Regions from separate parts of the Diaphorobacter sp. JS3050 genome, predicted to be linked through region 1. Evidence: riboswitches for the same ligand, from Rfam matches in the RefSeq annotation. Region 1 holds a riboswitch; the other holds the start of a gene.

Region 1 (12,138 bases):
ACCCGCGCCCCGAAAGGCAGCGTGCGGTGCGCGGCGGTGAGTTCCCCACAGTCAAAACGCTCGCCGCTGGCCGTGCGCCGGCCATGCAGGCTGCCGCCGTACCAGGAGGCCAGCCCGCGCCCGAGCAGCACGCCGCTTTCTTCCTCGTCTTCGCGGCCGCGCTCGATGGCGGTATCGGCTTCACGCGGAGAAGACGGTGCCGAGCGCACCCTGCCCTCCTTGCGAGCCCGCGGCGGGGCCGATACACCGGAGTCGGGTGGGCTGTCCGCCTGCGCGCCCGCCGGTCCCGGCAGTGCCTGCGACGGGCCATGTGCTATTACAGGGGGCGCATCGGCGGGTGGCGCCGCGCAACCCGCCAGCACGGCCGCCAACAGCACGCCGGCCAACCACCGTCCCATGCGGCCGGGATGAAAAGGGTCAGAAGTCGCCGCAGCGGGTGATGACGTTGGTCTCAAAACGGCGCAGATCATTGCGTTCACCCGGTGTCAGGTCGGTGCGCGCTCTCTTGGCGGCCAGGATGCGTTTGGACTCCGCGCATTGCAGCGCCTTGCGGCTTTCCTGCTCCTCCTGCGCCAGTTGGGCTTGTTCCTCGCGCTCGCGCTCTGTGCGGCGCTGGCTGCGTGCCTCGCGGCGCTCGCGGTAGTAGCGCGAGGCGGCATCGCTCTCCTCGTCGCTGCAGTCGCGCCGGTATTCGCGCTGCATGCCTGCGATGACGTCGTAGCTGGAGCCGTTGGCCGATGCCCCGCGGATGCTGTTTTGCAGCGTGCGGCAGCGCCCGCTCATGTAGCTCTCGTATTCCGGCACCTCGCGCATCGCACTGCTGCGCCGGGACGGGGTGGGCGCGTAGCTGCGGGGCTCTGCACGCGGCTCCACCGGCCCCGCCGAGACGGCGCTGGTCACCATGCCTTTCGGGCACGGGCGCGCCAGGGTGTAGACGGCGCCCTGCTCGTCGCGGCAGGAATAGCGCGTCTGCGCCGACGCGGGCGATGCCATCGCAAGCGACAGCGTGGTGAACAGCAGGAAGGCAATGACGGGACTCATACCGCAAACGCGCAGGGGAAGGAGGAAGAGGACGGGAAAAAGCTGCCGATATTACCCACCCCCGCCGCTTCAGAGCCCCAGGCGGTCGCAGATTTCCAACGTGGCCGCGCTCTGGTTCATGGTGTAGAAGTGCAGGCCCGGCACGCCCTCGCGGCGCAGTTGCTCGCACAGGTGCGTGACGACATCCAGGCCGAAGGCGCGAATGCTCGCCACATCGTCACCATAGCCCTGCAGGCGCAGGCGGATCCAGCGCGGGATCTCGGCGCCGCAGGCGTCCGAAAAGCGCAGCAGCTGCGACGCGCCCATGATCGGCATGATGCCCGGCACCACGGGCACGTCCAGCCCCAGGCGGCGCACGTCCTGCACGAAGCGCAGGTAGGCGTCGGCATTGAAGAAGTACTGTGTGATGGCCGAGTCGGCGCCCGCGCGCACCTTGGTGGCAAAGGCCTGCAGGTCGGCATCCGACGAACGGGCCTGGGGATGGACCTCGGGGTAGGCAGCCACCTCGATGTGGAAGTCGCGCCCCGTCTCGGCGCGGATGAACGCCACCAGATCGCTCGCGTAATGGAACTCGCCCCCGATGCCATAGCCACTGGGCAGGTCGCCGCGCAGCGCAACCAGGCGCTTCACGCCCATGGCTTTCAGCTCGGCGAGCTGCGCGCGCACGCCGTCCTTGGTGGCGCCGATGCACGAGAAGTGCGAGGCCGCGCTCACGCCCTCGGCGAGGATTTCGCGCACCGTGCCGAAGGTGCCCGCCTGCGTGGAGCCCCCCGCGCCGTAGGTGACGGAGCAGAACTCGGGCCGGCGCGCATACAGCTGCTGGCGCACGGCGCGCAGCTTGTCGGCGCCTTCGGGCGTCTTGGGCGGAAAGAATTCAAAGCTGACCGGAAAGGCCGTGGAAAGGCTCATGCCTTCCTCCTTGCATGGATGAAGAACTCGCGATTGCCGTCGCCCCCCTCGATGGGGCTATCGATCCAGGCCACCACGTGCAGCCCCAGCTCCGTGCAGCAGTCGCGGATGCGCTGCTCGATCTGCGGATACAGCTGCGGGTCGCGCACGATGCCGCCCTTGCCCACTTGGCCGGGCTGCAACTCAAACTGCGGTTTGACCAGCATCAGCAGCTGGCCCTGCTCTTTCAGCAGGGGCACCAGCGCAGGCAGCACCAGCGTGAGCGAGATGAAGGACAGGTCGCCGGTGACGAGATCGAACGCTGGGGTGATATCCACACCCTCGCACTCGGGACGGCGGCGGCGCTGCACGGGCAAAGAGCCCTCGGCGCGTGCCTTGGCCTTGGCGGCGCGCTCGGCCTTGAAGCTCTCGATCTCATGCTCCTTGGCGTCGTCGCTGTCGTCGTACTCATCGTCCACCATGCCGCCGTTGCGCATCCAGGCGTAGGGGGCCTGGGGCTGGGTGTCGTTGTCTTCCGCGTCCTCGATGACTTCGGACAGCGCCACATCGCAGGCGTCGTGCAGCGCCTCGGGCGTGAGGGCACGGGCATTCAGGCCCTCCACACACACCACGCGCGGGTCGGCGCGCAGCCGCTCGTGCAACTGACCATGACCCACGTCCACGCCAATCACCTGGGCAGCGCCATGTGCCAGCAGGCAGTCGGTGAAACCGCCGGTGCTCTGCCCCACGTCCAGGCAGCGCAGGCCAGCCACTTGCATGCCCGTGGCCGCCAGCGCGCCTTCAAGCTTGAGGCCGCCGCGCGAGAGGTACTTGGCCTCCGCAGCGTCCAGCAGCTGCACCTCGACCCCCGCAGGAATGTCGTCGCCGTTCTTGGCCACCTTCTGCCACGGCAGCGTGGGCGCCAGGCGCCACTGCACGCCGGCGGCAATCAACCGCTGGGCCTGCGACCGGGTGGCCGCGTAGCCGCCTTCCACCAGAAATACGTCCGCGCGCATCGCGCTATCCTCTCATATCGATAGCTGGCAGCGCTTGCAGCGAGCCAATTTCAGCAATTTTTCATGCTGAAAACGACTACTGGCAAGCGCAAGCAGCTATGCTTTTTAACAATCAATAGCGGTAGGTGTCGGGCTTGTAGGGGCCCTGCTTCGGCACGCCGATGTAGGCGGCCTGCTCGTCGCTCAGCTCGGTCAGCATGGCGCCCACCTTCTTCAGGTGCAGGCGCGCCACCTTCTCGTCGAGGTGCTTGGGCAGCACGTAGACCTTGCCCACGTCGTAGCCCTCGGGGTGGGTGAACAACTCGATCTGCGCGATCGTCTGGTTGGCGAACGAGTTGGACATCACGAAGCTGGGGTGGCCCGTGCCGCAGCCCAGGTTCACCAGGCGGCCCTTGGCCAGCAGGATGATGCGCTTGCCGTCCGGGAAGATCACATGGTCGACCTGGGGCTTTATTTCTTCCCACTGGCAGTGCTCTTCGAGCTTGGCGACCTGGATCTCGTTATCGAAGTGGCCGATGTTGCAGACGATGGCCTGGTCCTTCATCGCCTTCATGTGCTCGAAGGTAATGACGTCGCGGTTGCCCGTGGTGGTGACGAAGATGTCGGCCTTGTCGGCGGCCCACTCCATGGTCACGACCTTGAAGCCTTCCATAGCGGCCTGCAGGGCATTGATGGGGTCGATCTCGGTCACCCACACCTGGGCGCTCAGGGCGCGCAGCGCCTGGGCCGAGCCCTTGCCCACGTCGCCATAGCCCGCCACCACGGCCACCTTGCCGGCGATCATCACGTCGGTGGCGCGCTTGATGCCGTCCACCAGCGACTCGCGGCAGCCGTACAGGTTGTCGAACTTGCTCTTGGTCACCGAATCGTTCACGTTGATCGCACGGAACAGTAGCGTGCCCTTGGCCGACATTTCCTTGAGGCGGTGCACGCCGGTGGTGGTCTCTTCGGTCACGCCGATGATCTGGGCGCTCTTGCGGCTGTACCAGGTGCTGTCCTCGGCCAGCTTGGCCTTGATGGCGGCGTACAGGATGCGCTCTTCCTCGCTGCCGGGGTTGGCCAGCACGGAGGCGTCCTTCTCGGCGCGCTTGCCCAGGTGCATCAGCAGCGTGGCGTCGCCGCCGTCGTCCAGGATCATGTTCGGGCCTTCGCCCTCGCTGCCCTTGGGACCGAAGTCGAAGATGCGGTGGGTGTAGTCCCAGTAGTCCACCAGGGTCTCGCCCTTGATGGCGAACACCGGCGTGCCGGTGGCGGCAATCGCGGCGGCGGCGTGGTCCTGGGTGGAGAAGATGTTGCACGAGGCCCAGCGCACGTCGGCGCCCAGGGCCTTGAGGGTCTCGATCAGCACGGCCGTCTGGATGGTCATGTGCAGCGAGCCGGTGATGCGTGCGCCCTTCAGGGGCTGCTTGGCCGCGAATTCCTCGCGGATGGCCATCAGGCCGGGCATCTCGGTCTCGGCAATGCGGATTTCCTTGCGGCCCCAGTCGGCCAGGGAGATATCGGCAATCGCGGAGTCGGCTGGGGACTTGAGAACAGCGCTCATGGTGGTTTCCTTGATGGGTATCTGAAAAAACCGCGCCTGGGGGATGGGGCTCACCGCACCGCAAGGCGTGGGTGAGCGTCGTTGCTGGGTATGACTTCCGAGCCTCGCGCCCCGCCGTGCTGGGGACGCTGCAACGCTCCTCGGAAAGTGCAAGATTATACCGGCGCCCCCGCACCACGCGCTGCGCCGTAGAATCCCCGCCCAATGCCAGGGCGCTCCCGCAGGGTGCGCCCGCCTCTTCTCGCACCGGCCGCAGCGTACCGCGCGGCCCTCACCCAGAATCACTGTGTCGTACGCCCCAGAAACCCGGCGCCGCCGGACTTTTGCCATCATCTCCCACCCCGACGCCGGCAAGACCACGCTGACGGAAAAGCTGCTGCTGTTCTCCGGCGCCATCCAGATCGCCGGCGCCGTGAAGGGCCGCAAGGCCAGCCGCCACGCCACGTCCGACTGGATGGAGATCGAGAAGCAGCGCGGCATCTCGGTGGCGTCGAGCGTGATGCAGATGAGCTACCGCGACCATGTCATCAACCTGCTGGACACGCCGGGCCACAAGGACTTCTCGGAAGACACCTACCGCGTGCTCACGGCCGTCGATTCGGCCCTGATGGTGATCGACGCGGCCAACGGCGTGGAGGCGCAGACGCGCCGCCTGATCGAGGTCTGCCGCCAGCGCGACACGCCCATCATCACCTTCGTCAACAAGATGGACCGCGAGGTGCGCGACCCGCTGGACATCCTCGACGAGGTGGAGCGTGAGCTGGGCATGCCCTGCTGCCCCATCACCTGGCCCGTGGGCCAGGGCAAGAGCTTCGGCGGCATCATCAACCTGCGCACGCAGACCATGACGGTGTTCGCCCCCGGCAGCGAAAAGCGCCCGCAGGACTTCGAGGTCATTCCGCTGGCCGATGCCGACAAGCTGCGCGCGCGCTTCGGTCAGGCCTTTGACGACGCACTGGAAAGCATGGAGCTGGCGCAAGGTGCCTCGGCGCCCTGGGACCATGAAGCCTTCCTGGCTGGCAAGCTCACACCGGTGTTCTTCGGCTCGGGCGTGAACAACTTCGGTGTGATGGAAGTGCTGGATGCGGTGGTGGACATGTCGCCCCCGCCCGGCCCGCGCAAGAGCTCGCTCGTCGTCAACAAGCAGACCGTCGAGAAGACCATCCTGCCCGAAGACAAAGGCTTTTCGGGCGTGGTGTTCAAGGTGCAGGCCAACATGGACGCCAACCACCGCGACCGCATCGCCTTCGTGCGCGTGGCCAGCGGCAAGTACACGCCCGGCATGAAGCTCAAGGTGCAGCGCACCGCCAAGGAACTGCGCCCCACCAGCGTGGTCACCTTCATGAGCCAGCGCCGCGAGGCGGTGGAAGAGGCCTACGCCGGCGACATCATCGGCTTCACCACGCACGGCGGCGTGCAGCTGGGCGACACCATCACCGACGGTGCCAACCTGCAGTTCACCGGCCTGCCGTTCTTCGCCCCCGAAATGTTCATGACCGTGGTGCTGAAGAACCCGCTGCGCACCAAGCAACTGCAGCAGGGCCTGATGCAACTGGGCGAGGAAGGCGCCATCCAGGTCTTCAAGCCCGAGGCCGGCGGCAACATGCTGCTGGGTGCCGTGGGCCAGCTGCAGTTCGAAGTGGTGCAGCACCGTCTGAACACCGAATACGACTGCGACATCCGTCTGGAAGCCTGCCAGTACACGGGAGCCCGCTGGATCACCGCCGACACGCCGGCCGAACTGCGCGAGTTCGAGAACGCCTACCCCATGCGCATGGCGCGCGATGCGGCGGACACGCTGGCCTATCTGTGCACGAGCCCATATGACGTACGGCTGGCGCAGGAGCGGTTCCCGAAGATTCACTTCCATCCGCTGCGGGAGCATGCGGGGTTGGCGTTGCAGAACAGTTGACGCGACCCCCATCCGCCATGCACCCTCTTGCCTCATGGGACGAGTTGGCGCGCACGTGCATCACCGGCGTGCTCACCGACATCGACGACACCCTGACCACCGATGGCGCCATCACCGCCGATGCCCTGCAGGCGCTGGCCGACCTGAAAGCCTCAGGGCTGCACGTCATTCCGATCACGGGCCGGCCGGTGGGCTGGAGCGAGCCTTTTGCCGCTGCCTGGCCGGTGGACAGCATCGTTGCTGAGAACGGTGCGGTGGCGCTGCTGCGGGCGTCCCGAAATTTTGCCCCAAATGGCCTACAGTCCCCGTGCGATAAGCGCGAGCAGCTATTAAAGTTGTATCAACAGGACGCCGCCACGCGCGCCTCCAACTTCGCGCGCATGCAACAGGTGCTGGCCGAGATTGAAGCCGCCGTGCCCGGCGCCCGGCGCGCCACCGACTCGCCGGGGCGCGAGACGGACATCGCCATCGACCACAGTGAATTCACGCACCTGCCCCAGGCGGCCATCGACCAGGCTGTCGCCCTGATGCATGCCGCGGGCATGAACGCCACCGTGAGCAGCATCCACATCAACGGCTGGTTTGGCGCGCACAACAAGCTGGAGGGTGCGCGATGGATCGTGCGCGAGCTGTTCGGGCGCGATCTGGACGCCGAGCTGGAGCGCTGGGTCTACATCGGTGACTCCACCAATGACCAGCTCATGTTTGCGCACTTCCCGCACAGCGTGGGTGTGGCCAATATTGCGCGTTTCGTGCCCCAACTGCAGCATCTGCCGCGCTATGTGACGCAGGGCGAGCGCGGGGCAGGGTTTGCAGAACTTGCGCAATCCTTGCTTGCCATCAACGATCGCTGACATCGACCGTCCAGGTGCGCGTTGCACTACCAAAACGCCACCGGGGCTTCACAACTCGCCTTCTAAAATGACCCTTTTCACAAAAAGGGTTACACCATGGCAAGGCGCATTCCCGCAATGCTGGCGCTGGCGTTGTTCGCCGGGCTGGCGTGGCAACCCGCGGCGATGGCCCAGGCCGGCCGCAGCAAGGTGGACATCGACACGCGCTTGCAGCAAGCCATGGCGGACCCCAAGCTGGCCGACGAGCTCTACAAGGTGGGCCGCAAGGTCTCGGCGGTGTGCGCCAACTGCCATGGCGACGGAGGCAACAGCACCAAACCCTCGGTACCCAACCTCGCGGGCCAGAACCCGGCCTATCTGTTGGAGCAGGTGCGGCAGTTCGCAGACGGGCGCCGCCGCTACGAGTTCATGGAAGGCATGATCCGCGCGATGAACAGCGACGAGAAGATCGGCATGGTGCTCTTCTACGCCGCGCAGCCCGTCACTCCCAAACCCGTGGCGGACGCAGCGCTGCTGGCCAAGGGGCAGGAGATCTTCGGCAAGAACTGTTTTCGCTGCCATGGCGACATGGGCCGGGGCAACGACCAGATCGCACGCATTGCCGGCCAGCAGACCGACTACCTGCGCAGCACTCTCAAGCGTTACCGCGACGGCCCAAACACGCGCGCCCATTCGATCATGACGCCCAACACCAAGCTCCTCACGGACGCCGACATCGAGTCGCTGGTGGCGTACGTCTCGTCGATGCAGTGAAGCACCGCCCGCTCGGGCGGGTCGATCACAGCTTGTACGTGGACAGCAGGATGCTGGTTTCGGTGCGCGCGATGCCCGGCGTGAGCCGAATGCGCGTGAGCGCCAGGTCGAATTCCTCCAGGCTCTGCGCGTGCAGTTCGGCCACGATGTCCCAGCGGCCGTTGGTACTGTGCAGCGCGCCGACCAGCGGCTCTCCACGCAGGGCGCGAATCACGTCAGGCGCCGCGTTCCCTTCCACTGCAATACTCATCCAGGCGCGGATCCGGTGGGGCTCCGACTCGGGGCGCAGCCGCACGGTGTAGCCGACGATGACGCCCTCTTCCTCCAGCCGGCGCAGGCGGTTCTGAACGGTGCCGCGGGCCACGCGCAGACGTGCGGCGAGCGCCGCCACCGGCATGCGGGCATCCGCACGCAGCAGGGCAATGATCTCGCGGTCGACGTCGTCCATGTTGCGCATAGTGCCACGGGTTGCTGGCGAAACGCCAGTTTTTTGCGCTTATTGAGCAGTTTGCAGGCTGGCACCAAGCGCAGGGCCTGTCCACAATGGGGAAACACGTTGGACCGACACCATGACACGCCTCATTGACTTGTCGACCCTTGCTGCCTTTGTGCATGAACGGGGCGCCGCACGCTGCATGACCGAGCTGGCGGCCGAGCTTCGCTCCGACTTCCTGCGCTGGGAGTCTTTTGACAAGTCCGCCCGCACGGCCAGCCACAGCCCGCGCGGCGTGATTGAGCTGATGCCCGTGGCTGACGATGCGCTCTACAGCTTCAAGTATGTGAACGGCCATCCCGGCAACCCTGCCAGCGGACTGCCCACAGTGATGGCCTTCGGCGTGCTGGCGGAGGTCCGTACCGGCTATCCGCTGCTGCTGTCGGAGCTGACGCTGACCACGGCGCTGCGCACCGCTGCCACGTCGGCGCTGGCGGCGCAGGCGCTTGCACGACCCGGCAGCCGCCGCATGGCGCTGATCGGCAACGGGGCGCAGGCGGAGTTCCAGGCCCTGGCCTTCCACGCGTTGCTGGGCATCCGCGAACTGCGGGTGTACGACACCGACCCCGCCGCCACCGACAAGCTGGTGCGCAACCTGGCGCACGTCGATGGCCTCACCGTGGAGCGCGCCGCCAGCACGGCCGAGGCCGTGCGCGGCGCGGACATCGTGACCACGGTCACCGCCGACAAGAGCCGCGCCACCATCCTCACTCCCGCGATGGTGGAACCCGGCATGCACCTGAATGCCGTGGGCGGCGACTGCCCCGGCAAAACGGAACTGCACCCCGATGTGCTGCGCGGGGCGCGCGTGGTCGTGGAATACGAGCCGCAAAGCCGCGTGGAGGGCGAGATCCAGCAATTGCCCGCGGACCATCCCGTTACCGAGCTTTGGCGGGTGCTGCGCGGCGACGCGCCGGGGCGCACGCGGGCCGACGAAGTCACGGTGTTTGATTCCGTGGGCTTTGCGCTGGAGGACTACTCCGCACTGCGCTACCTGTACCAGCAGGCCCAGGCGCGCGGCCTGGGCGTGGATGTGGAGCTGGTGCCCACAGACGACCCCAAGGACCTGTTCGGCCGCACGCGCGGTGCGAGCGTCCAAGGCCGCACGCGGCTGCGGCGCGTGGCTTGACCGCCTCAAGCCAAATCAGGCTCTAACGCCCATCCATCAAGCGCTAGCAGCTATCAAAATAAAAGCAAAAGGCGCCAATGGCGCCTTTTGCCCTTTTGCCCTTTTGCCCTTTTGCCCTTTTGCTTTTGTACGCCACCCGGGCAAGCCTGGGCCACGGCCCATCCCACTGGCGCGCCCCGGACCATGGCAGCCGTGGGCCGGGCTCTGCCCTGCCGCCGGCTGCGCCCCCCCCTCCTGCAGCGCAGCGCTGCGAGTGTGGGGGAAGGCGCGAAGCGCCTCAGGGGGTATGCGGAATCAATGCTGCAGGATCTTGTTGAGGAAGTCCTTGGTGCGCGGCTGGCGCGCCTCGGGGTTGCCGAAGAATTCCTCCTTCGAGCAGTCCTCCAGGATCTTGCCGCCCACGTCCATGAAGATCACGCGGTTGCTCACCTTGCGCGCGAAGCCCATCTCGTGGGTCACGCACATCATGGTCATGCCCTCCTGGGCCAGGCCCACCATGACATCCAACACCTCGCCCACCATTTCGGGGTCCAGCGCCGAGGTCGGCTCGTCGAACAGCATCACGATGGGGTCCATCGACAGTGCGCGTGCGATCGCCACGCGCTGCTGCTGACCGCCCGACAGCTGGCCGGGGAACTTGTCCTTGTGCGCCGTCAAGCCCACGCGCTCCAGCATCTTCAGGCCGCGCGCCTTGGCGTCGGTGGGGTTGCGGCCCAGCACCTTGATCTGCGCGATGGTCAGGTTCTCGGTCACCGACAGGTGGGGGAACAGCTCGAAGTGCTGGAACACCATGCCCACGCGGCTGCGCAGCTTGGGCAGGTCGGTCTTGGGGTCGTGCACGGCCACGCCGTCCACGAAGATCTCGCCCTTCTGGAAGGGCTCCAGCGCGTTGATGGTCTTGATGAGGGTGGACTTGCCGGAGCCGGAGGGCCCGCAGACCACCACCACCTCACCCTTCTGGATGTTCGTGGAGCAGTCCGTGAGCACCTGGAAGCTGCCGTACCACTTGGAAACGTTCTTCAGTTCAATCATTGCAATTCCTTGGAACGCCGCTTCAGCGAATGATGGCGATCTTCTTGTGCAGGCGCTTGACCAGCCAGGACAGCGCGTAGCAGAGGATGAAATAGACCACGGCCGCGGCCAGGTAGGCCTCGATCGGGCGGCCATAGTTCTTGCCCGCGATCTCGAAGCCCTTGAGCATGTCGTAGGCACCGATGGCGTACACCAGCGACGTGTCCTGGAACAGGATGATGGTCTGCGTGAGCAGCACCGGCAGCATGTTGCGGAAGGCCTGCGGCAGCACCACCAGGCGCATGTTCTGCCCGTAGGTCATGCCCAGCGCCTGCCCCGCGAACACCTGGCCGCGCGGGATGGACTGGATGCCTGCGCGCATGATTTCGCTGAAGTAGGCGGCTTCGAAGGCGATGAAGGTCACCACCGCCGACACCTCGGCGCCGATGGGGCGACCGATGATCATGGGCACCAGCAGGAAGAACCACAGGATCACCATCACCAGCGGAATCGAGCGCATGCCGTTGACATAGATGGTGGCCGGCACGTCCAGCCACTTCTTGCCCGACAGGCGCATGAGCGCCAGCACCGTGCCCAGCAGGATGCCGCCCACGGTGGCGATCACCGTCAGCACCAGGCTGAAGTACAGCCCCTTGATCACGAAGTTGCTGAACAGCTCCCAGGTGAAGAAGGACCAATCGATATTCAGGTTCATATCAGTGTCCTCCCCCGCCTGCGGCAATCAGGCCCGGCACCCGCGTGCGCTTTTCGATGAACGCCATGATGCGGTTGATGGCAAAGGCCGAGATGATGTACAGCGCCGTGACGGCCAGGTACACCTCGATGCCGCGTGAAGTCTCTTCCTGCGCCTGCATGGCGAACATGGTCAGCTCGGCCACCGAAACGGCAAACGCCACCGACGAGTTCTTGAACACGTTCATGGTCTCGCTGGTGAGCGGCGGGATGATGATGCGAAACGCCATCGGCAGCAGCACGTAGCGGTAGTACTGGAACGTGGTGAAGCCCAGCGCCATGCCCGCATAGCGCTGGCCGCGCGGCAGCGCCTGGATGCCCGAGCGCACCTGCTCGGCGATACGCGCCGAGGTGAAGAAGCCCAGCGCAAACACCACCAGCACGAAGCCCGGCAGCGACTTCATGGCCGGGAAGATCGACGGCACCACGTGGTACCACACAAAGATGTGCACCAGCAGCGGAATGTTGCGAAACAGCTCGACCCAGGCGTTGCCCAGGCGCACCGTCCATGGGCGGCCTTCCAGCGTGCGCAGCGTGCCGACCAGCGAACCGACCACCAGCGCAACGGCCAGCGACAGCAAGGAAACGGATACCGTCCAGCCCCAGGCCGACAGCATCCAGTCGAGGTAGGTGATGTCGCCGTTCTTGCCGAAGCAGCTTTGACCGACCTCTTGGGTAATGGTGTCCTGGCAGAACACCTGCCAATCCCAATTCATAGGAGCACCCCTTCTATTCTTCGATCCGT
Region 2 (12,138 bases), 670 kb from region 1:
CAGATCCACAAGATCGAAATGCATGGCCATGGCCGGCATTGTAGAAAGCGCCAGCGGCCCGGGCGGGCATGTGAACGCCAGCTTTCACAAATGCAAAGCCGGCGTGCAGGGATGCGCCGTACCATGCCTTTTCCGCTCGGCAAACACCGCTGTCCATGACCACACCTCACATCTCCTCTTCCACGGGCACCGAACGTGCCGGTGCGCTCAGCCATCTGCGCGTGCTCGACCTCTCGCGCGTGCTGGCCGGCCCCTGGTGCACCCAGAACCTGGCCGACATGGGTGCCGACGTGATCAAGATCGAGAAGCCCGGCGACGGCGACGACACGCGCCACTGGGGCCCGCCGTTCTTTCCCGATGCCGACGGCCAGCCGAGCGAACACGCCTGCTACTTCGCCGCCTGCAACCGCAACAAGCGCTCCGTCACCGTGGACATGGCCACACCCGAGGGCCAGCGGCTGATCCGTGAGCTGGCCATGCAAAGCGATGTGGTGGTGGAGAACTTCAAGACCGGCGGCCTCAAGCGCTACGGCCTGGATTACGAGTCCCTGAGCGCGCTCAACCCACGCCTGATCTACTGCTCGGTCACCGGCTTTGGCCAGACGGGGCCCTACGCGCCGCGCGCCGGCTACGATCTGCTGGTGCAGGCCATGAGCGGGCTCATGAGTATCACCGGCCGCGCCGACGCCGAGCCCGGCGGCGGCCCGATGCGCGTGGGCGTGGCCGTGATCGACCTGTTCACCGGCATGTATGCCACCACCGCCATCCTGGGCGCGCTGGAGGCGCGCCACCGCACGGGACGCGGCCAGCACATCGACATGGCGTTGCTGGACGTGGCCATGGCGGTGCTGGCCAACCAGGGTGCGGGCTTCCTCAACGCCGGCAACATTCCGAAGCGCCAGGGCAACACCCACCCCAGCGTCGTGCCCTACCAGGACTTTCCCACGCAGGACGGCAACATGCTGCTGGCCATCGGCAACGATGGGCAGTTCGCGCGCTTTTGCGAAGCGGCGGGCACCGACTGGGCCGGCGACGAACGCTTTGCCACCAACGCCGGCCGGGTGACCCACCGTGAGACGCTGATCCCTCTGATGGCCGCCCTCACGCGCACGCGGCCCACGGCCGCCTGGATCGCGCTGTTGGAGGACAAGGCCGTGCCCTGTGGCCCGATCAACCACGTCGGCCAGGCGTTCGACGATGCGCAGGTGCGCGCACGCGGACTGCGCGTGGAGCAGCAGCGCTACCCCGGCGCCCAGCCGCCGGCCGGCGAAGTGGTCAACCGCGTGGTGACCACCGCCAGCCCGCTGCGCTTGTCCGATACGCCCGTCACCCTGCGCTATGCCCCGCCCGCACTGGGTCAGCACACCGACGAGGTGCTGCGCGAGCGGCTGGGGCTGGATGCCGCGCAACTGCAGGCGCTGCGCGCGCAGCGCGTGCTCTGAGGCAGCGTCAGAAGGCGTGGGCCACGCCCACGCCGAACGCCGTGCGCGAGGGGTTGTGTTCGTAGCGCTGGTGCCCCAGGCTCGCGTAGAGCATGGTGCGCTTGGACAGGTGGTACTCCGCCCCCAGTGACGCCATGTGGTGGGTTACCCCGTCGTTCAGCCGCTGGCGACCGTAGCTGGCGCGCAGCGTGGTGACACCCAGGGCGTAGCTGCCGCCCACCGACACCATGCGCGACGTATCGGGGCTGCTCCCCGCGCGGCTGTGGTCGTAGGCCATCATCAGCGTGGCGGCGCCCAGGCGGTAGAGGCCGCCCAGGAACAGGTCCTTGTCACCGCTGCCGTTGCGCTCGTAGCCCACCATGGCGGCCACCGGGCCCTGGTCGTAGTTCAGTGCCACCGAGCCGCCGCGCCCGTCGCGGCCGGGCGCCTGGGTGCGCTCGGTCGAGGCGCTGGCATTGAACGAGAAGCCGTCCCAGGTGGGCGAGTCGTAGTAGATGCCGTTGGTCATGCGTCCATATTCCGCGGCGCCGTTGTTGCTGGCGCGGTCGGTAGGCGTGTAGTAGTGGGCCATGTGCCAGGCGGTGGAGGCAATGCGGTTGAAGTTCGAGAAGGCGTCGAACTTCCATTCCTGGCTCCACATCGCGCTGAGGGCGCGGCCCAGGCGCAACTGGCCCCAGCCGCCCTGCAGGCCCACGGTGGATTCGTCATGCCAGAAGGGCTTGCTGCCCGCCCCTTCGGATTGCCCCGTGTCCAGCTCGAAGCGTGTGCTCAGGCGGAAGTTGGCCTTGAGGCCACCGCCCAGGTCTTCCGTGCCGGCCACCGCCAGATGGCTGCGCTGGATCGTCCCCAGCTTGCGGGTCTTGTCGTAGTCACGAAAGACGCCGGTGTCCAGATAGCCGCTGATGGTCACTTGCGACTGCGCGGTGGCCGGCAGGGCGAGGGCGGCGAGGGTGGCAAAACTGAGAGGCAGGGATTGGGACATGCGCATCCTGGGGAGACTCCTTGTGTGATGAAACGCCCTGCCGCTCCCTCGCGGGGAAGGCATGGGCGTGGCGCTGCCGCAGGCAGCAGGGAGAGCGATGAAACTGGCCATCGCAGGAATGGCCAGCGCGATGACGCGCCCGGCAGACGGTTCGGGATTCCAGGTGGCCACAGGGACTGCGGCCCGCCCGAACAAAAGGGCGCATGCAGGCCGCCAAGGGCAGTCTGCACGGCCGATTATAAAAATGGGGTGCGCGCGCGCCATCCGCGATGTCCCGTATGCGCGTGCGCCGGGGCCGGGAAGGGCAGGCAAAGAAAAAGGCGGCCCGCAGGCCGCCTTGCGCACGGAGCGGGCCGTTTCAGGGGTACAGGCCGCGCATCTCGCGCGCATGCAGGATGCGCTTGCAGGCCACGATGAAGGTCGCCGTGCGCAGCGTGACTTTGTTCTCCTGCGCCACCTGCCACACGCCCGCGAAGGCCTCTTTCATGATGCGCACCAGGCGGGCGTTGATCTCGTCCTCGGTCCAGAAAAAGCTGGAGAAGTCCTGCACCCACTCGAAGTAGCTGACCGTCACGCCGCCGGCGTTGGAGATCACGTCGGGCAGCACCAGTACGCCCTTGTCGTTGAGGATGTCGTCGGCCTCGGGGGTGGTGGGGCCGTTGGCGCCCTCGATCACCATCTTGGCCTGGATCCGTCCCGCGTTGTCCTTGGTGATCTGGCTCTCCAGCGCTGCGGGGATCAGGATGTCGCAGGCCACGCCCCAGAAGGCGTCGTTGGCCATGGGCTCGGCACCGGCGAATCCGCCCACGCCGCCGGTTCGCTGCACGTGCGCCAGCAGCGCCGGCACGTCCAGACCCTTGTCGTTGTGGATGCTGCCGGTGTGGTCCTGCACCGCCACCACCTTGGCGCCGGCCTCGGCAAACAGCTTGCCGGCCGTGCCACCCACGTTGCCAAAGCCCTGCACGGCCACGCGCGCACCCTCGATGGCCATGCCGGTCAGGCGCGCGGCCTCCACGCCCACGGTGAACACGCCGCGGCCCGTGGCCTCCACGCGGCCCAGCGAGCCACCCAGGTCCACGGGCTTGCCCGTGACCACGCCGGTGGCGGTGGTGCCCACGTTCATGGAATAGGTGTCCATCATCCAGGCCATGACCTGGGCGTTGGTGTTCACGTCCGGCGCGGGAATGTCCTTGGAGGGGCCGATGATGATGCCGATCTCGCTGGTGTAGCGGCGCGTCAGGCGCTCCAGCTCGGCCTTCGACAGGGTCTTGGGGTCGACGCGGATGCCGCCCTTGGCGCCACCGTAGGGCACGTTCACGGCCGCGTTCTTGATGCTCATCCAGGCCGACAGGGCCATGACTTCGGACAGGGTCACGTCCTGGTGAAAGCGCACACCGCCCTTGCCCGGGCCTCGGCTGACGTTGTGCTGCACGCGGTAGCCCTCGAAGTGGGCGATGGTGCCGTTGTCCAGCTCAATGGGCACATCCACGATCAGCGCACGCTTGGGGCGCTTCAGCGTCTCCACCCAGCGCGCCAGGCTGCCCAGGTAAGGGGTGACGCGGTCGATTTGCTGCAGATACACCCCCCAGGGGCCGAGGTGGTTGGGGTCCAGATAGGACGGCAGCGCGTGGGTGGGAAGGGGTGGGTTGGGGGTGTTGGACATGCGGAATTCCTTGGGGAATGTCTACCAAGCGAAGCACTTTATGCCTGTCGCCCAGGGCTGTCCAACGCCGCCATGTTTCCATCTAATGCATTCGATGCATAACCTTGCCATGCCCGCGCCATGGTGAAATTTGCTCCTTTAAAAGGAGCTGTTGGCGCTTGTCATGCAAGCGCTAGAGCCCTATTTGACTGTGAAATTTTCCAGCGCGGGGTCGCCCGGTGGGTAGCGCAGTTCCAACCGCTGCAGCACGCCGCGCAGCACGCTGGCGATCATCAGATTGCGGTGCGTCTTGGAGTCGGCGGGCACGATGGTCCACGGCGCCCACGGGGTGTGCGTCGCGGGCAGGAAGGCCTCATAGGCGCGCTGGTAGGCGTCCCACTGCTCGCGCACCTGGATGTCGCCCATGTCGAACTTCCAGTGTTTGGTGGGGTCGTCCAGGCGCTCCTGCAGGCGCTGGCGCTGCTCGTCCTTGCTGATGTGCAGCATGAACTTCATGACCACCGTGCCCGTTTCGGCCAGCAGCCGCTCGAAGTCGTTGATGTGCGCATAGCGCTGGCGCTGCTGCTCGGGCGTGATCCAGCCGTTCACCACGGGCACCAGCACGTCCTCGTAATGGCTGCGGTTGAACACGGTGAGTTCGCCCGCACCGGGCACCTGGCGGTGGATGCGCCACAGGTAGTCGTGCGCGCGCTCGAACTCGGTGGGCGCCTTCCAGCCCACGGCATGCACGCCCAGGGCGCTCATGCGGCCGAACACGCCACGCACGGTGCCGTCCTTGCCGGCGGTGTCCATGCCCTGCAGCACCACCAGCAGCTTGTAGCGGCGGTCGGCGTACAGCAGGTCCTGCAGCGCGTCCAGCTCCAGCGCCAGCTCGTCCACGCGGGCTCTGTCCTGGGCCTTGTCGCCGCACGAGAAAGGCTTGGCGCCCGGGTCAAAGTCCTTCAGGCGCAAAGAGTTGCCGCCGTCGTCATCGCCATGCTTGCCGTTCTTGTTTTTGCCATTGCCGGTGCCATTGCCTTCCACGGCGAAGTCGCGTGGATGCCACTGGCGCCACAGCTTGGCCAGGCTGTTGTCTGCGATGTCGAAGGGCTGCTGCAGCGGCTGCTGATCGGACATGGGCGCTCCTTGAAGGGGGTGACGGGGGTCTGAAAAGTGACAAACAGATGTCTGTCGCCCTATTGTGGCGCCAGGCCGGGCAGCGCGGCCCCGCAGCGGTGCGGGTAAACCAGGCTACCTATACTTCGGCGCATGAGTGCAACAACACATGCCGTCGGCCTGCAGGGGCCATGGCGTCGGGTGCTTTTTGTCACCCTTTATGAAGCCATCGCCATCGCTGTCTCCAGCCTGCTGTTCATGGCCATTGGCCAGAGTGCGGGCGCGTCGGGCGCGATGGCCGTGGTGGCTTCCACGCTGGCCATTGTCTGGAACCTGGCATTCAACCTGCTGTTCGAGCGCTGGGAGGCGCGCCAGAGCGTCAAGGGCCGGTCGGTGCTGCGCCGCGTGGTGCACGCCGTGGGTTTTGAGGGCGGGCTGGCGCTGGTGCTGATCCCGCTGATGGCCTGGTGGTTCAACGTCAGCCTGTGGCAGGCCACGGTGCTCGAGGCCGGGCTGCTGCTGTTTTTTCTGGTCTATACCTACACGTTCAACTGGGCGTTTGACCGCGTCTTCGGCCTGCCGGCATCGGCGCAGGCCCGGCCTGCTGCACCGCCTGCGGGCGCAGCGGGCGTGACAAGCGCTACTTGATTCATAGCTGCAGGCGCCTGCCAAATAAGCGCTGGAGCCGTTTTTGGCACTTTTTCGACGGGGCTTGCCCGGTGCCGGGCGCGCCGGCCGCGTCAGCCGACCAGGGCCACGCCGGGCAGGCCCCAGTGGTGCAGCAGCTCGCGCAGGATGAGCAGGCGCGCGGCGCTGGCGCCATCGACAGGCAGCGCGTCTTGCGACGCCGGGCGGCCGCCGGCGCGGGCGGCCAGGCGGTTGAATAGCTGCTCGACGGCGGCTATGCCCAGCCAGTCGCCAGCCGCTGTGCTTGCAGCCTCCGCGGTGCCAGGCCTGGTCGCCAGCGCGCTCAGCGCATGCACGTGCGGGTCGCGCGTGGCCAGCTGCAGTGCCGCGGGGAAACGGGCGCGGGCGGGCATGACGGCGTCCTCGATCGCCTCGATGGCCTGCTCAATCTGCAGCAGCGTGGGCGGGTTGCCACGCCGCCACCCCGCCGCCAGCTGCTCCGTGCCGACGGGCATGGTCAGGCTGGGGGCGTCCTTGTCCCCCGGCTCTGGCAGAACGAGCGTGGACTGCGCGTTGATCTGCAGCAGCCAGCGGTCGCGGGCGCCGGCCGGGCCGATGGCGCAGGGCAGCAATTGACTTGCGTAGCCTGTCACTCGAAGCGGAAGGCCGAGATGTCCACCGCCATCACGCGGTCGGTGAACACCTTGGCGCCGCGGCTGTCGCCGGCCGCGCCCGCCACCACATGCAGCGGCAGCAGGTGCTCCTCGGCGCGCGGCGGGTGCGACTGCCGCGCGCTGGGGCCGGCAGCAGTGTCCCAGGCGGCCAGGCGGGCGTTGCGCTCGGGCGCGGGCAGGGCCACGGTCTCGCCCAGCCAGCGGTCGAACGCTTCGCCGATGGCGGTGGAACGCGGGTCGCCGTAGCCGCGCATGTTGTGGTAGCTCATGCCGCTGCCGATGATCAGCACGCCCTCGCCGCGCAGGGGCTCCAGCGCCTGGCCCAGGCGGATGTGATCGGCGGCATCCAGGCTTTGCAGCAGCGACAGCTGCAGCACGGGCACGTCGGCATCAGGGAAGGCGACCTTCAGCGGGATGAAGGTGCCGTGGTCGTAGCCGCGCTCGCCGTCATACCCCGGGGCAAAGCCCGCGCCGGCCAGCAGGCTGCCCACACGTTCGGCCAGTGCGGGCGCACCAGGCGCGGGGTAGGTCAGCTCGTAGGTGTGCGCCGGAAACCCGTAGTAGTCAAACAGCATGCCGGGTTGCTCTGCCGTGCTCATGCTGGGCTGCGGCGCCAGCCAGTGCGCGGTCACCAGCACGATGGCTTTGGACCGGGCGGGGAGGCTGGCGGGAATGCTGCGCAGCCAGGCGGCGGTCTTGTCCCAGGCGTCGGGCGGGTTCCAGTCCATGAAAAAGCACGGCCCCGCGCCGTGCGGGATGAACAGCGTGGGCATGCGGGCGGTGGTGGTGTGGGCGTTTGTCATGGGCAGCAGTTTGAGCCTGGAGGCGAGATTTTCAAAGCCTGTTGCTGCAACACAGTCATTACCCGGGTGATCGAATGCGGCGCGTTGCCCGCAGTGCCAGCGTCGTCACTGCTACCTTGATCGCCACACCGCAGGGGCGCCTGCGGTGCCGTGGCGGGCTGCTTATTTGCTGCCGCTGAAGATAAAGCCAGCGGTTTGCGATGGCAGCAAGCCCATGGCGATCAGCTTGCCGCTTTCGTAGTAGCCCACGCCAGAGACCGTGGCGCCGTTGCCCAGCGTGCAACTGGCACCCGAGAAGGTGATGCGCAGATCAAAAATATTTTTGCCGCTGGCGCGGGGCGTGACGGAGCCGCTGGCGCTGCAGCCCAGTGTTGTCGGATAGCTGACAGCACCGGACGCGCTGATGGTGACTGCCAGCCACTGCACCGGCGCGCCCGTTCCCACACCGTACCCGCGGTAGGTGCCGGCCAGCGCCGACAGCGAGGTGGGTTGGTCATAGAAGGTGGAGTAAGTGGCCGAAAAGCTGTTTCCGTCGGACAGCCGCAGATCAAGCCGGTTTTTGGCCGTGTAGGTGCCGCTGTAGGAGCCTTGGCTTACCGAATTGGACAAGAGGTTGAACTCGCGCCCAGACCCCGTCAACGCACCGTTCGATGACGTGGTTTTGCCCTGCAGGGCACCGTAGAGGGTGCTGCCGCTGGTATAGACGCCCCAGGTGTCACCGTTTTCCAGCACGGCCACGGCAACGTCATAGCCTGCCGCCGATTTGCCCATCCAGAACCCTTCCGCGCTGGTCGCGGCAGGTGGTGGTGCAGGAGTAGGTGTAGCAGTGGAAGCGTCGTCGCTGCCACCGCCCCCGCAGGCGGTCAAAAGTGTTGCTGCTACCAAAACCGAATACCCTGCAAGTCGAAACTTCGTTGTCATGGTTACCCTCTGTTGTGTTGTGGGGGCAGGGCACAGCGCACCGCCCCGTCGCGCAATGTAGCGTAAATAGTCGTAAATGGACTATTCCAATTTGGGATAAAGCATGCGCGGGTGTCAATCACCGTCTATCACCCGCGTTACCAGACCCTTCGGGATGGCCTGGCTGCCTTGCGAAAGCAAGCGGGTCTCTCGCAGGTGCAGCTGGCGCAGAGGCTGGGGGTGGGGCAGTCATTCGTATCGAAGATAGAGCGTGGCGAAAGTTATGTGGACGTGATGCTCTTCGTAGATTGGTGCCGCGCTTGCGATGCCCCCAGTGCAGGGCTGGAACTTGACCGGCTGACAAGCAGCTGAGCCGCGTCTGGCGGTGCGCCTGACCCTGTTGTGCAACGCGAGAAGGCAAATCAGTAAAATCCGCCGTTTCCCAAGGAGCGTTGCAGCGGGCGTGTCACTGCCCGTCAGGCTTGGGCATCTGCACAATCAACGACGCTCGCCTGCCGCATCTCCACAGCCACAGGTGAGCCATGTCTGATATTTCCGTCCTCCCTCCCATGAAACTTTCCGGCCTGGAGCCGGTTTTTATTGGTGAGGGCAGTTTGTTCGTCAACGTGGGCGAGCGCACCAACGTCACCGGCTCCAAGGCGTTCGCGCGCATGATCCTGAACGACCAGTACGAGCAGGCACTGTCGGTGGCGCGTCAGCAGGTGGAAAACGGCGCGCAGATCATCGACGTGAACATGGACGAGGCCATGCTGGACAGCAAGGCCGCGATGGTGCGCTTCCTGAACCTCATCGCCTCCGAGCCCGACATCGCCCGGGTGCCGGTGATGGTGGACAGCTCCAAGTGGGAGGTCATCGAGGCCGGCCTGCGCTGCCTGCAGGGCAAGGGCATCGTCAACTCCATCAGCATGAAGGAGGGCGTGGAGGAGTTCAAGCGCCAGGCCAAGCTGATCCGCCGCTACGGCGCGGCTGCCGTGGTCATGGCCTTCGACGAGAAGGGCCAGGCCGACACCTTCGCACGCAAGACCGAGATCTGCGAGCGCGCCTACCGCATCCTGGTGGACGAGGTGGGCATGGCGCCCGAGGACATCATCTTCGACCCCAACATCTTCGCCATCGCCACGGGCATCGAAGAGCACGCCAACTACGCCGTGGACTTCATCGAGGCCGTGCGCTGGATCAAGCAGCATCTGCCGGGCGCCAAGGTGTCGGGCGGCGTGTCCAACGTGTCGTTCAGCTTCCGCGGCAACGAGCCGGTGCGCGAGGCGATCCACACCGTGTTCCTGTACCACGCCATCAAGGCCGGCATGGACATGGGCATCGTCAACGCGGGCATGGTCGGCGTCTACGACGACCTCGACCCCGAGCTGCGCGAGCGTGTGGAAGACGTGGTGTTGAACCGCCGCCCCGACGCGGCCGAACGCCTGCTGGAGATCGCCGAGGCCGCCAAGGGTGCCGCCAAGGACGACAGCAAGAAGCTGGAGTGGCGCGGCACGCCCGAGCACCCGAAAACCGTGGGTGAGCGCCTGTCGCACGCGCTGGTGCACGGCATCACCGACTTCATCGTCGAAGACACCGAGGAGGCCTACCAGCAGATCGTGGTGCAAGGCGGCGGCCGCCCGCTGCACGTGATCGAAGGTCCGCTGATGGACGGCATGAACATCGTGGGCGACCTGTTCGGCGCGGGCAAGATGTTCCTGCCGCAGGTGGTCAAGAGCGCCCGCGTGATGAAGCAGGCCGTGGCCCACCTGATCCCTTACATCGAGGAAGAAAAGCGCCAGCAGGAAGCCGCCGGCCTGGACGTGTCCAGCAAGGGCAAGATCGTCATCGCCACCGTGAAGGGCGACGTGCATGACATCGGCAAGAACATCGTGACCGTCGTCCTGCAGTGCAACAACTTCGAGGTCATCAACATGGGCGTGATGGTGCCCTGCCATGAAATCCTGGCGCGCGCCAAGGCCGAAGGCGCGGACATCATCGGCCTGTCGGGCCTGATCACGCCCAGCCTGGAAGAGATGCAGTACGTGGCCGGCGAGATGGACAAGGACGAGTACTTCCGCATCAAGAAGATTCCATTGCTGATCGGCGGCGCCACCTGCTCGCGCGTGCACACGGCCGTCAAGATCGCGCCGCAGTACCAGGGCCCCGTGGTCTACGTGCCCGATGCCTCGCGCAGCGTGAGCGTGGCGCAGAGCCTGCTGGGCGAGCAAAAGGACAGCTACCTGGCGGAGGTGCAGGCCGACTACGACCATGTGCGCCACCTGCATGCCAACAAGAAGAAGACGCCGGTGTGGCCGCTGGCGCAGTGCCGCGCCAACAAGACGCGCATCGACTGGGCGCATTACCAGCCGCCGGCGCCCAAGTTCATCGGCCGGCGCGTGATCAAGAACATCGACCTGGCCGAGCTGGTGCCCTTCATCGACTGGGCACCGTACTTCCAGACCTGGGACCTGGCCGGCAAGTACCCCGACATCCTGCAGGACGAGGTGGTGGGCGAGGAAGCCACGCGCGTCTTCCGCGACGCACAGGCCATGCTCAAGAAGATCGTGGAGGGCCGCTGGCTCACGGCCCACGCCGTGGTGGGCTTCTGGCCCGCCAACACCGTGCGCGATGACGACATCGAGCTGTATGCCGATGCCGCGCGCGACAAGGTCGTGCTCACCTGGTACGGCCTGCGCCAGCAGGCCGAGAAGCAGCCCGACGCCGAGGGCCGCATGCGCCCCAGTCGCTGCCTGGCCGACTTCATCGCGCCTCGCCCGGAGGGTGGCGCACCCACGCAGGCCGACCACATTGGCGCGTTTGCCGTCACTGCCGGCATCGGCGTGGATGCCAAGGTGGCCGAGTTCATGGCCGACCACGACGACTACAGCGCCATCACCCTCAAGGCCCTGGCCGATCGCCTGGCCGAGGCCGGTGCCGAATGGCTGCACCACCGCGTGCGCACCGACTGGTGGGGCTACCAGGCGGGCGAGCGGCTGTCCAACGACGAACTGATCGCCGAGAAGTACGTGGGCATCCGCCCCGCGCCGGGCTACCCCGCATGCCCCGATCACCGGGTGAAGAAGCCGCTGTTTGCATTGCTGGGCACGGCCGACGTGGGCATGGACATTACCGACAGCTACGCCATGACGCCCGCGGCCAGTGTGAGCGGCTTTTACTTCAGCCACCCCGAGAGCACCTACTTCAGCGTCGGCAAGATCGACGATGCGCAGGTGCAGGACATGGCCCAGCGCAGCGGAGTGCCCCTGGCCGAGGTGGAGCGCGCGCTTGCGCCGAATCTGGGTCTATAGCGCCTGGTCGGCACAGGCCATGCCAAGATCGACCCATGAACCTGCGCCTGCTGACACACCACACTGCACCCCTGCTGCTGGCGGCCTGGATGCCGCTGGTTGCCTGGGCGAACCCGTCCTGGCTGACGGCTGATGGGCGCCCCCTGCCGGCTGCGCATGAAGCGGTGCGCTGGCTCAACGAAGCCGCAGCCGATGGGCTGGAGCCGGCCGACTATGGCGCGCAGCACCTGAGTGATGCGCTGGCGGCCGCAGCCGCCCGCGGCCTGGATGCCGCCTGCGCCGTGGCGCTCGACCAGGAGCTGACGCAGGCCGTGGAGCGCTACCTGTATGAGCTGCACGGCGGGCGCATCGATCCGGCACGGCTCAACGAGCGCTACGACCACTCCCGCCGCCCCCAGCCCGACCTGCGCGCCGCGCTGCAGACCGCGCTGGCCGACGGCCAGATCCAGCAGGCGCGGGACGCGGCCATCCCTCGCGTGCCCATGTACCCGGCGCTGCGCGCACTGCTGGCGCAGTACCGCGCGATGGGCGCTCACCCTGCCTGGGCGCAGCCGTTGCCCGCGCTGCCGGGCCGCAAGCTCACGCCGGGCCAGCCCTGGGAGGGCCTGGGCGTGCTGGCCGAGCGGCTGGTGGCGCTGGGCGAC

What was found. A riboswitch is a leader RNA that binds a small molecule or an ion and turns the genes downstream of it on or off. The one in region 1 is predicted to bind S-adenosylhomocysteine.
Region 2: it holds a riboswitch for S-adenosylhomocysteine, as region 1 does, so the genes downstream of both, metH (methionine synthase) here and ahcY (adenosylhomocysteinase) in region 1, are expected to answer to the same signal.

The regions. Positions count from the first base shown of each region.
Region 1 covers NZ_CP053553.1:861,169-873,306, reverse strand. The annotation lists gene HND92_RS04340 (septal ring lytic transglycosylase RlpA family protein) at 1-398, opposite strand, end outside; gene HND92_RS04335 (DUF4124 domain-containing protein) at 418-1,041, opposite strand; gene metF (methylenetetrahydrofolate reductase [NAD(P)H]) at 1,111-1,950, opposite strand; gene HND92_RS04325 (TlyA family RNA methyltransferase) at 1,947-2,945, opposite strand; gene ahcY (adenosylhomocysteinase) at 3,058-4,488, opposite strand; S-adenosyl-L-homocysteine riboswitch at 4,555-4,636, opposite strand; gene HND92_RS04315 (peptide chain release factor 3) at 4,775-6,400, shown strand; gene HND92_RS04310 (HAD-IIB family hydrolase) at 6,418-7,254, shown strand; gene HND92_RS04305 (c-type cytochrome) at 7,351-8,007, shown strand; gene HND92_RS04300 (Lrp/AsnC family transcriptional regulator) at 8,033-8,464, opposite strand; gene HND92_RS04295 (ornithine cyclodeaminase) at 8,577-9,629, shown strand; gene HND92_RS04290 (amino acid ABC transporter ATP-binding protein) at 9,924-10,661, opposite strand; gene HND92_RS04285 (amino acid ABC transporter permease) at 10,684-11,355, opposite strand; gene HND92_RS04280 (amino acid ABC transporter permease) at 11,357-12,109, opposite strand.
Region 2 covers NZ_CP053553.1:188,474-200,611, forward strand. The annotation lists gene HND92_RS00815 (LysR substrate-binding domain-containing protein) at 1-30, opposite strand, end outside; gene HND92_RS00820 (CaiB/BaiF CoA-transferase family protein) at 156-1,442, shown strand; gene HND92_RS00825 (porin) at 1,450-2,430, opposite strand; gene HND92_RS00830 (Glu/Leu/Phe/Val dehydrogenase) at 2,783-4,087, opposite strand; gene HND92_RS00835 (PPK2 family polyphosphate kinase) at 4,268-5,203, opposite strand; gene HND92_RS00840 (PACE efflux transporter) at 5,336-5,830, shown strand; gene HND92_RS00845 (hypothetical protein) at 5,923-6,462, opposite strand; gene HND92_RS00850 (class III extradiol ring-cleavage dioxygenase) at 6,459-7,286, opposite strand; gene HND92_RS00855 (hypothetical protein) at 7,449-8,207, opposite strand; gene HND92_RS00860 (helix-turn-helix domain-containing protein) at 8,319-8,558, shown strand; S-adenosyl-L-homocysteine riboswitch at 8,625-8,703, shown strand; gene metH (methionine synthase) at 8,756-11,494, shown strand; gene HND92_RS00870 (murein L,D-transpeptidase) at 11,530-12,138, shown strand, end outside.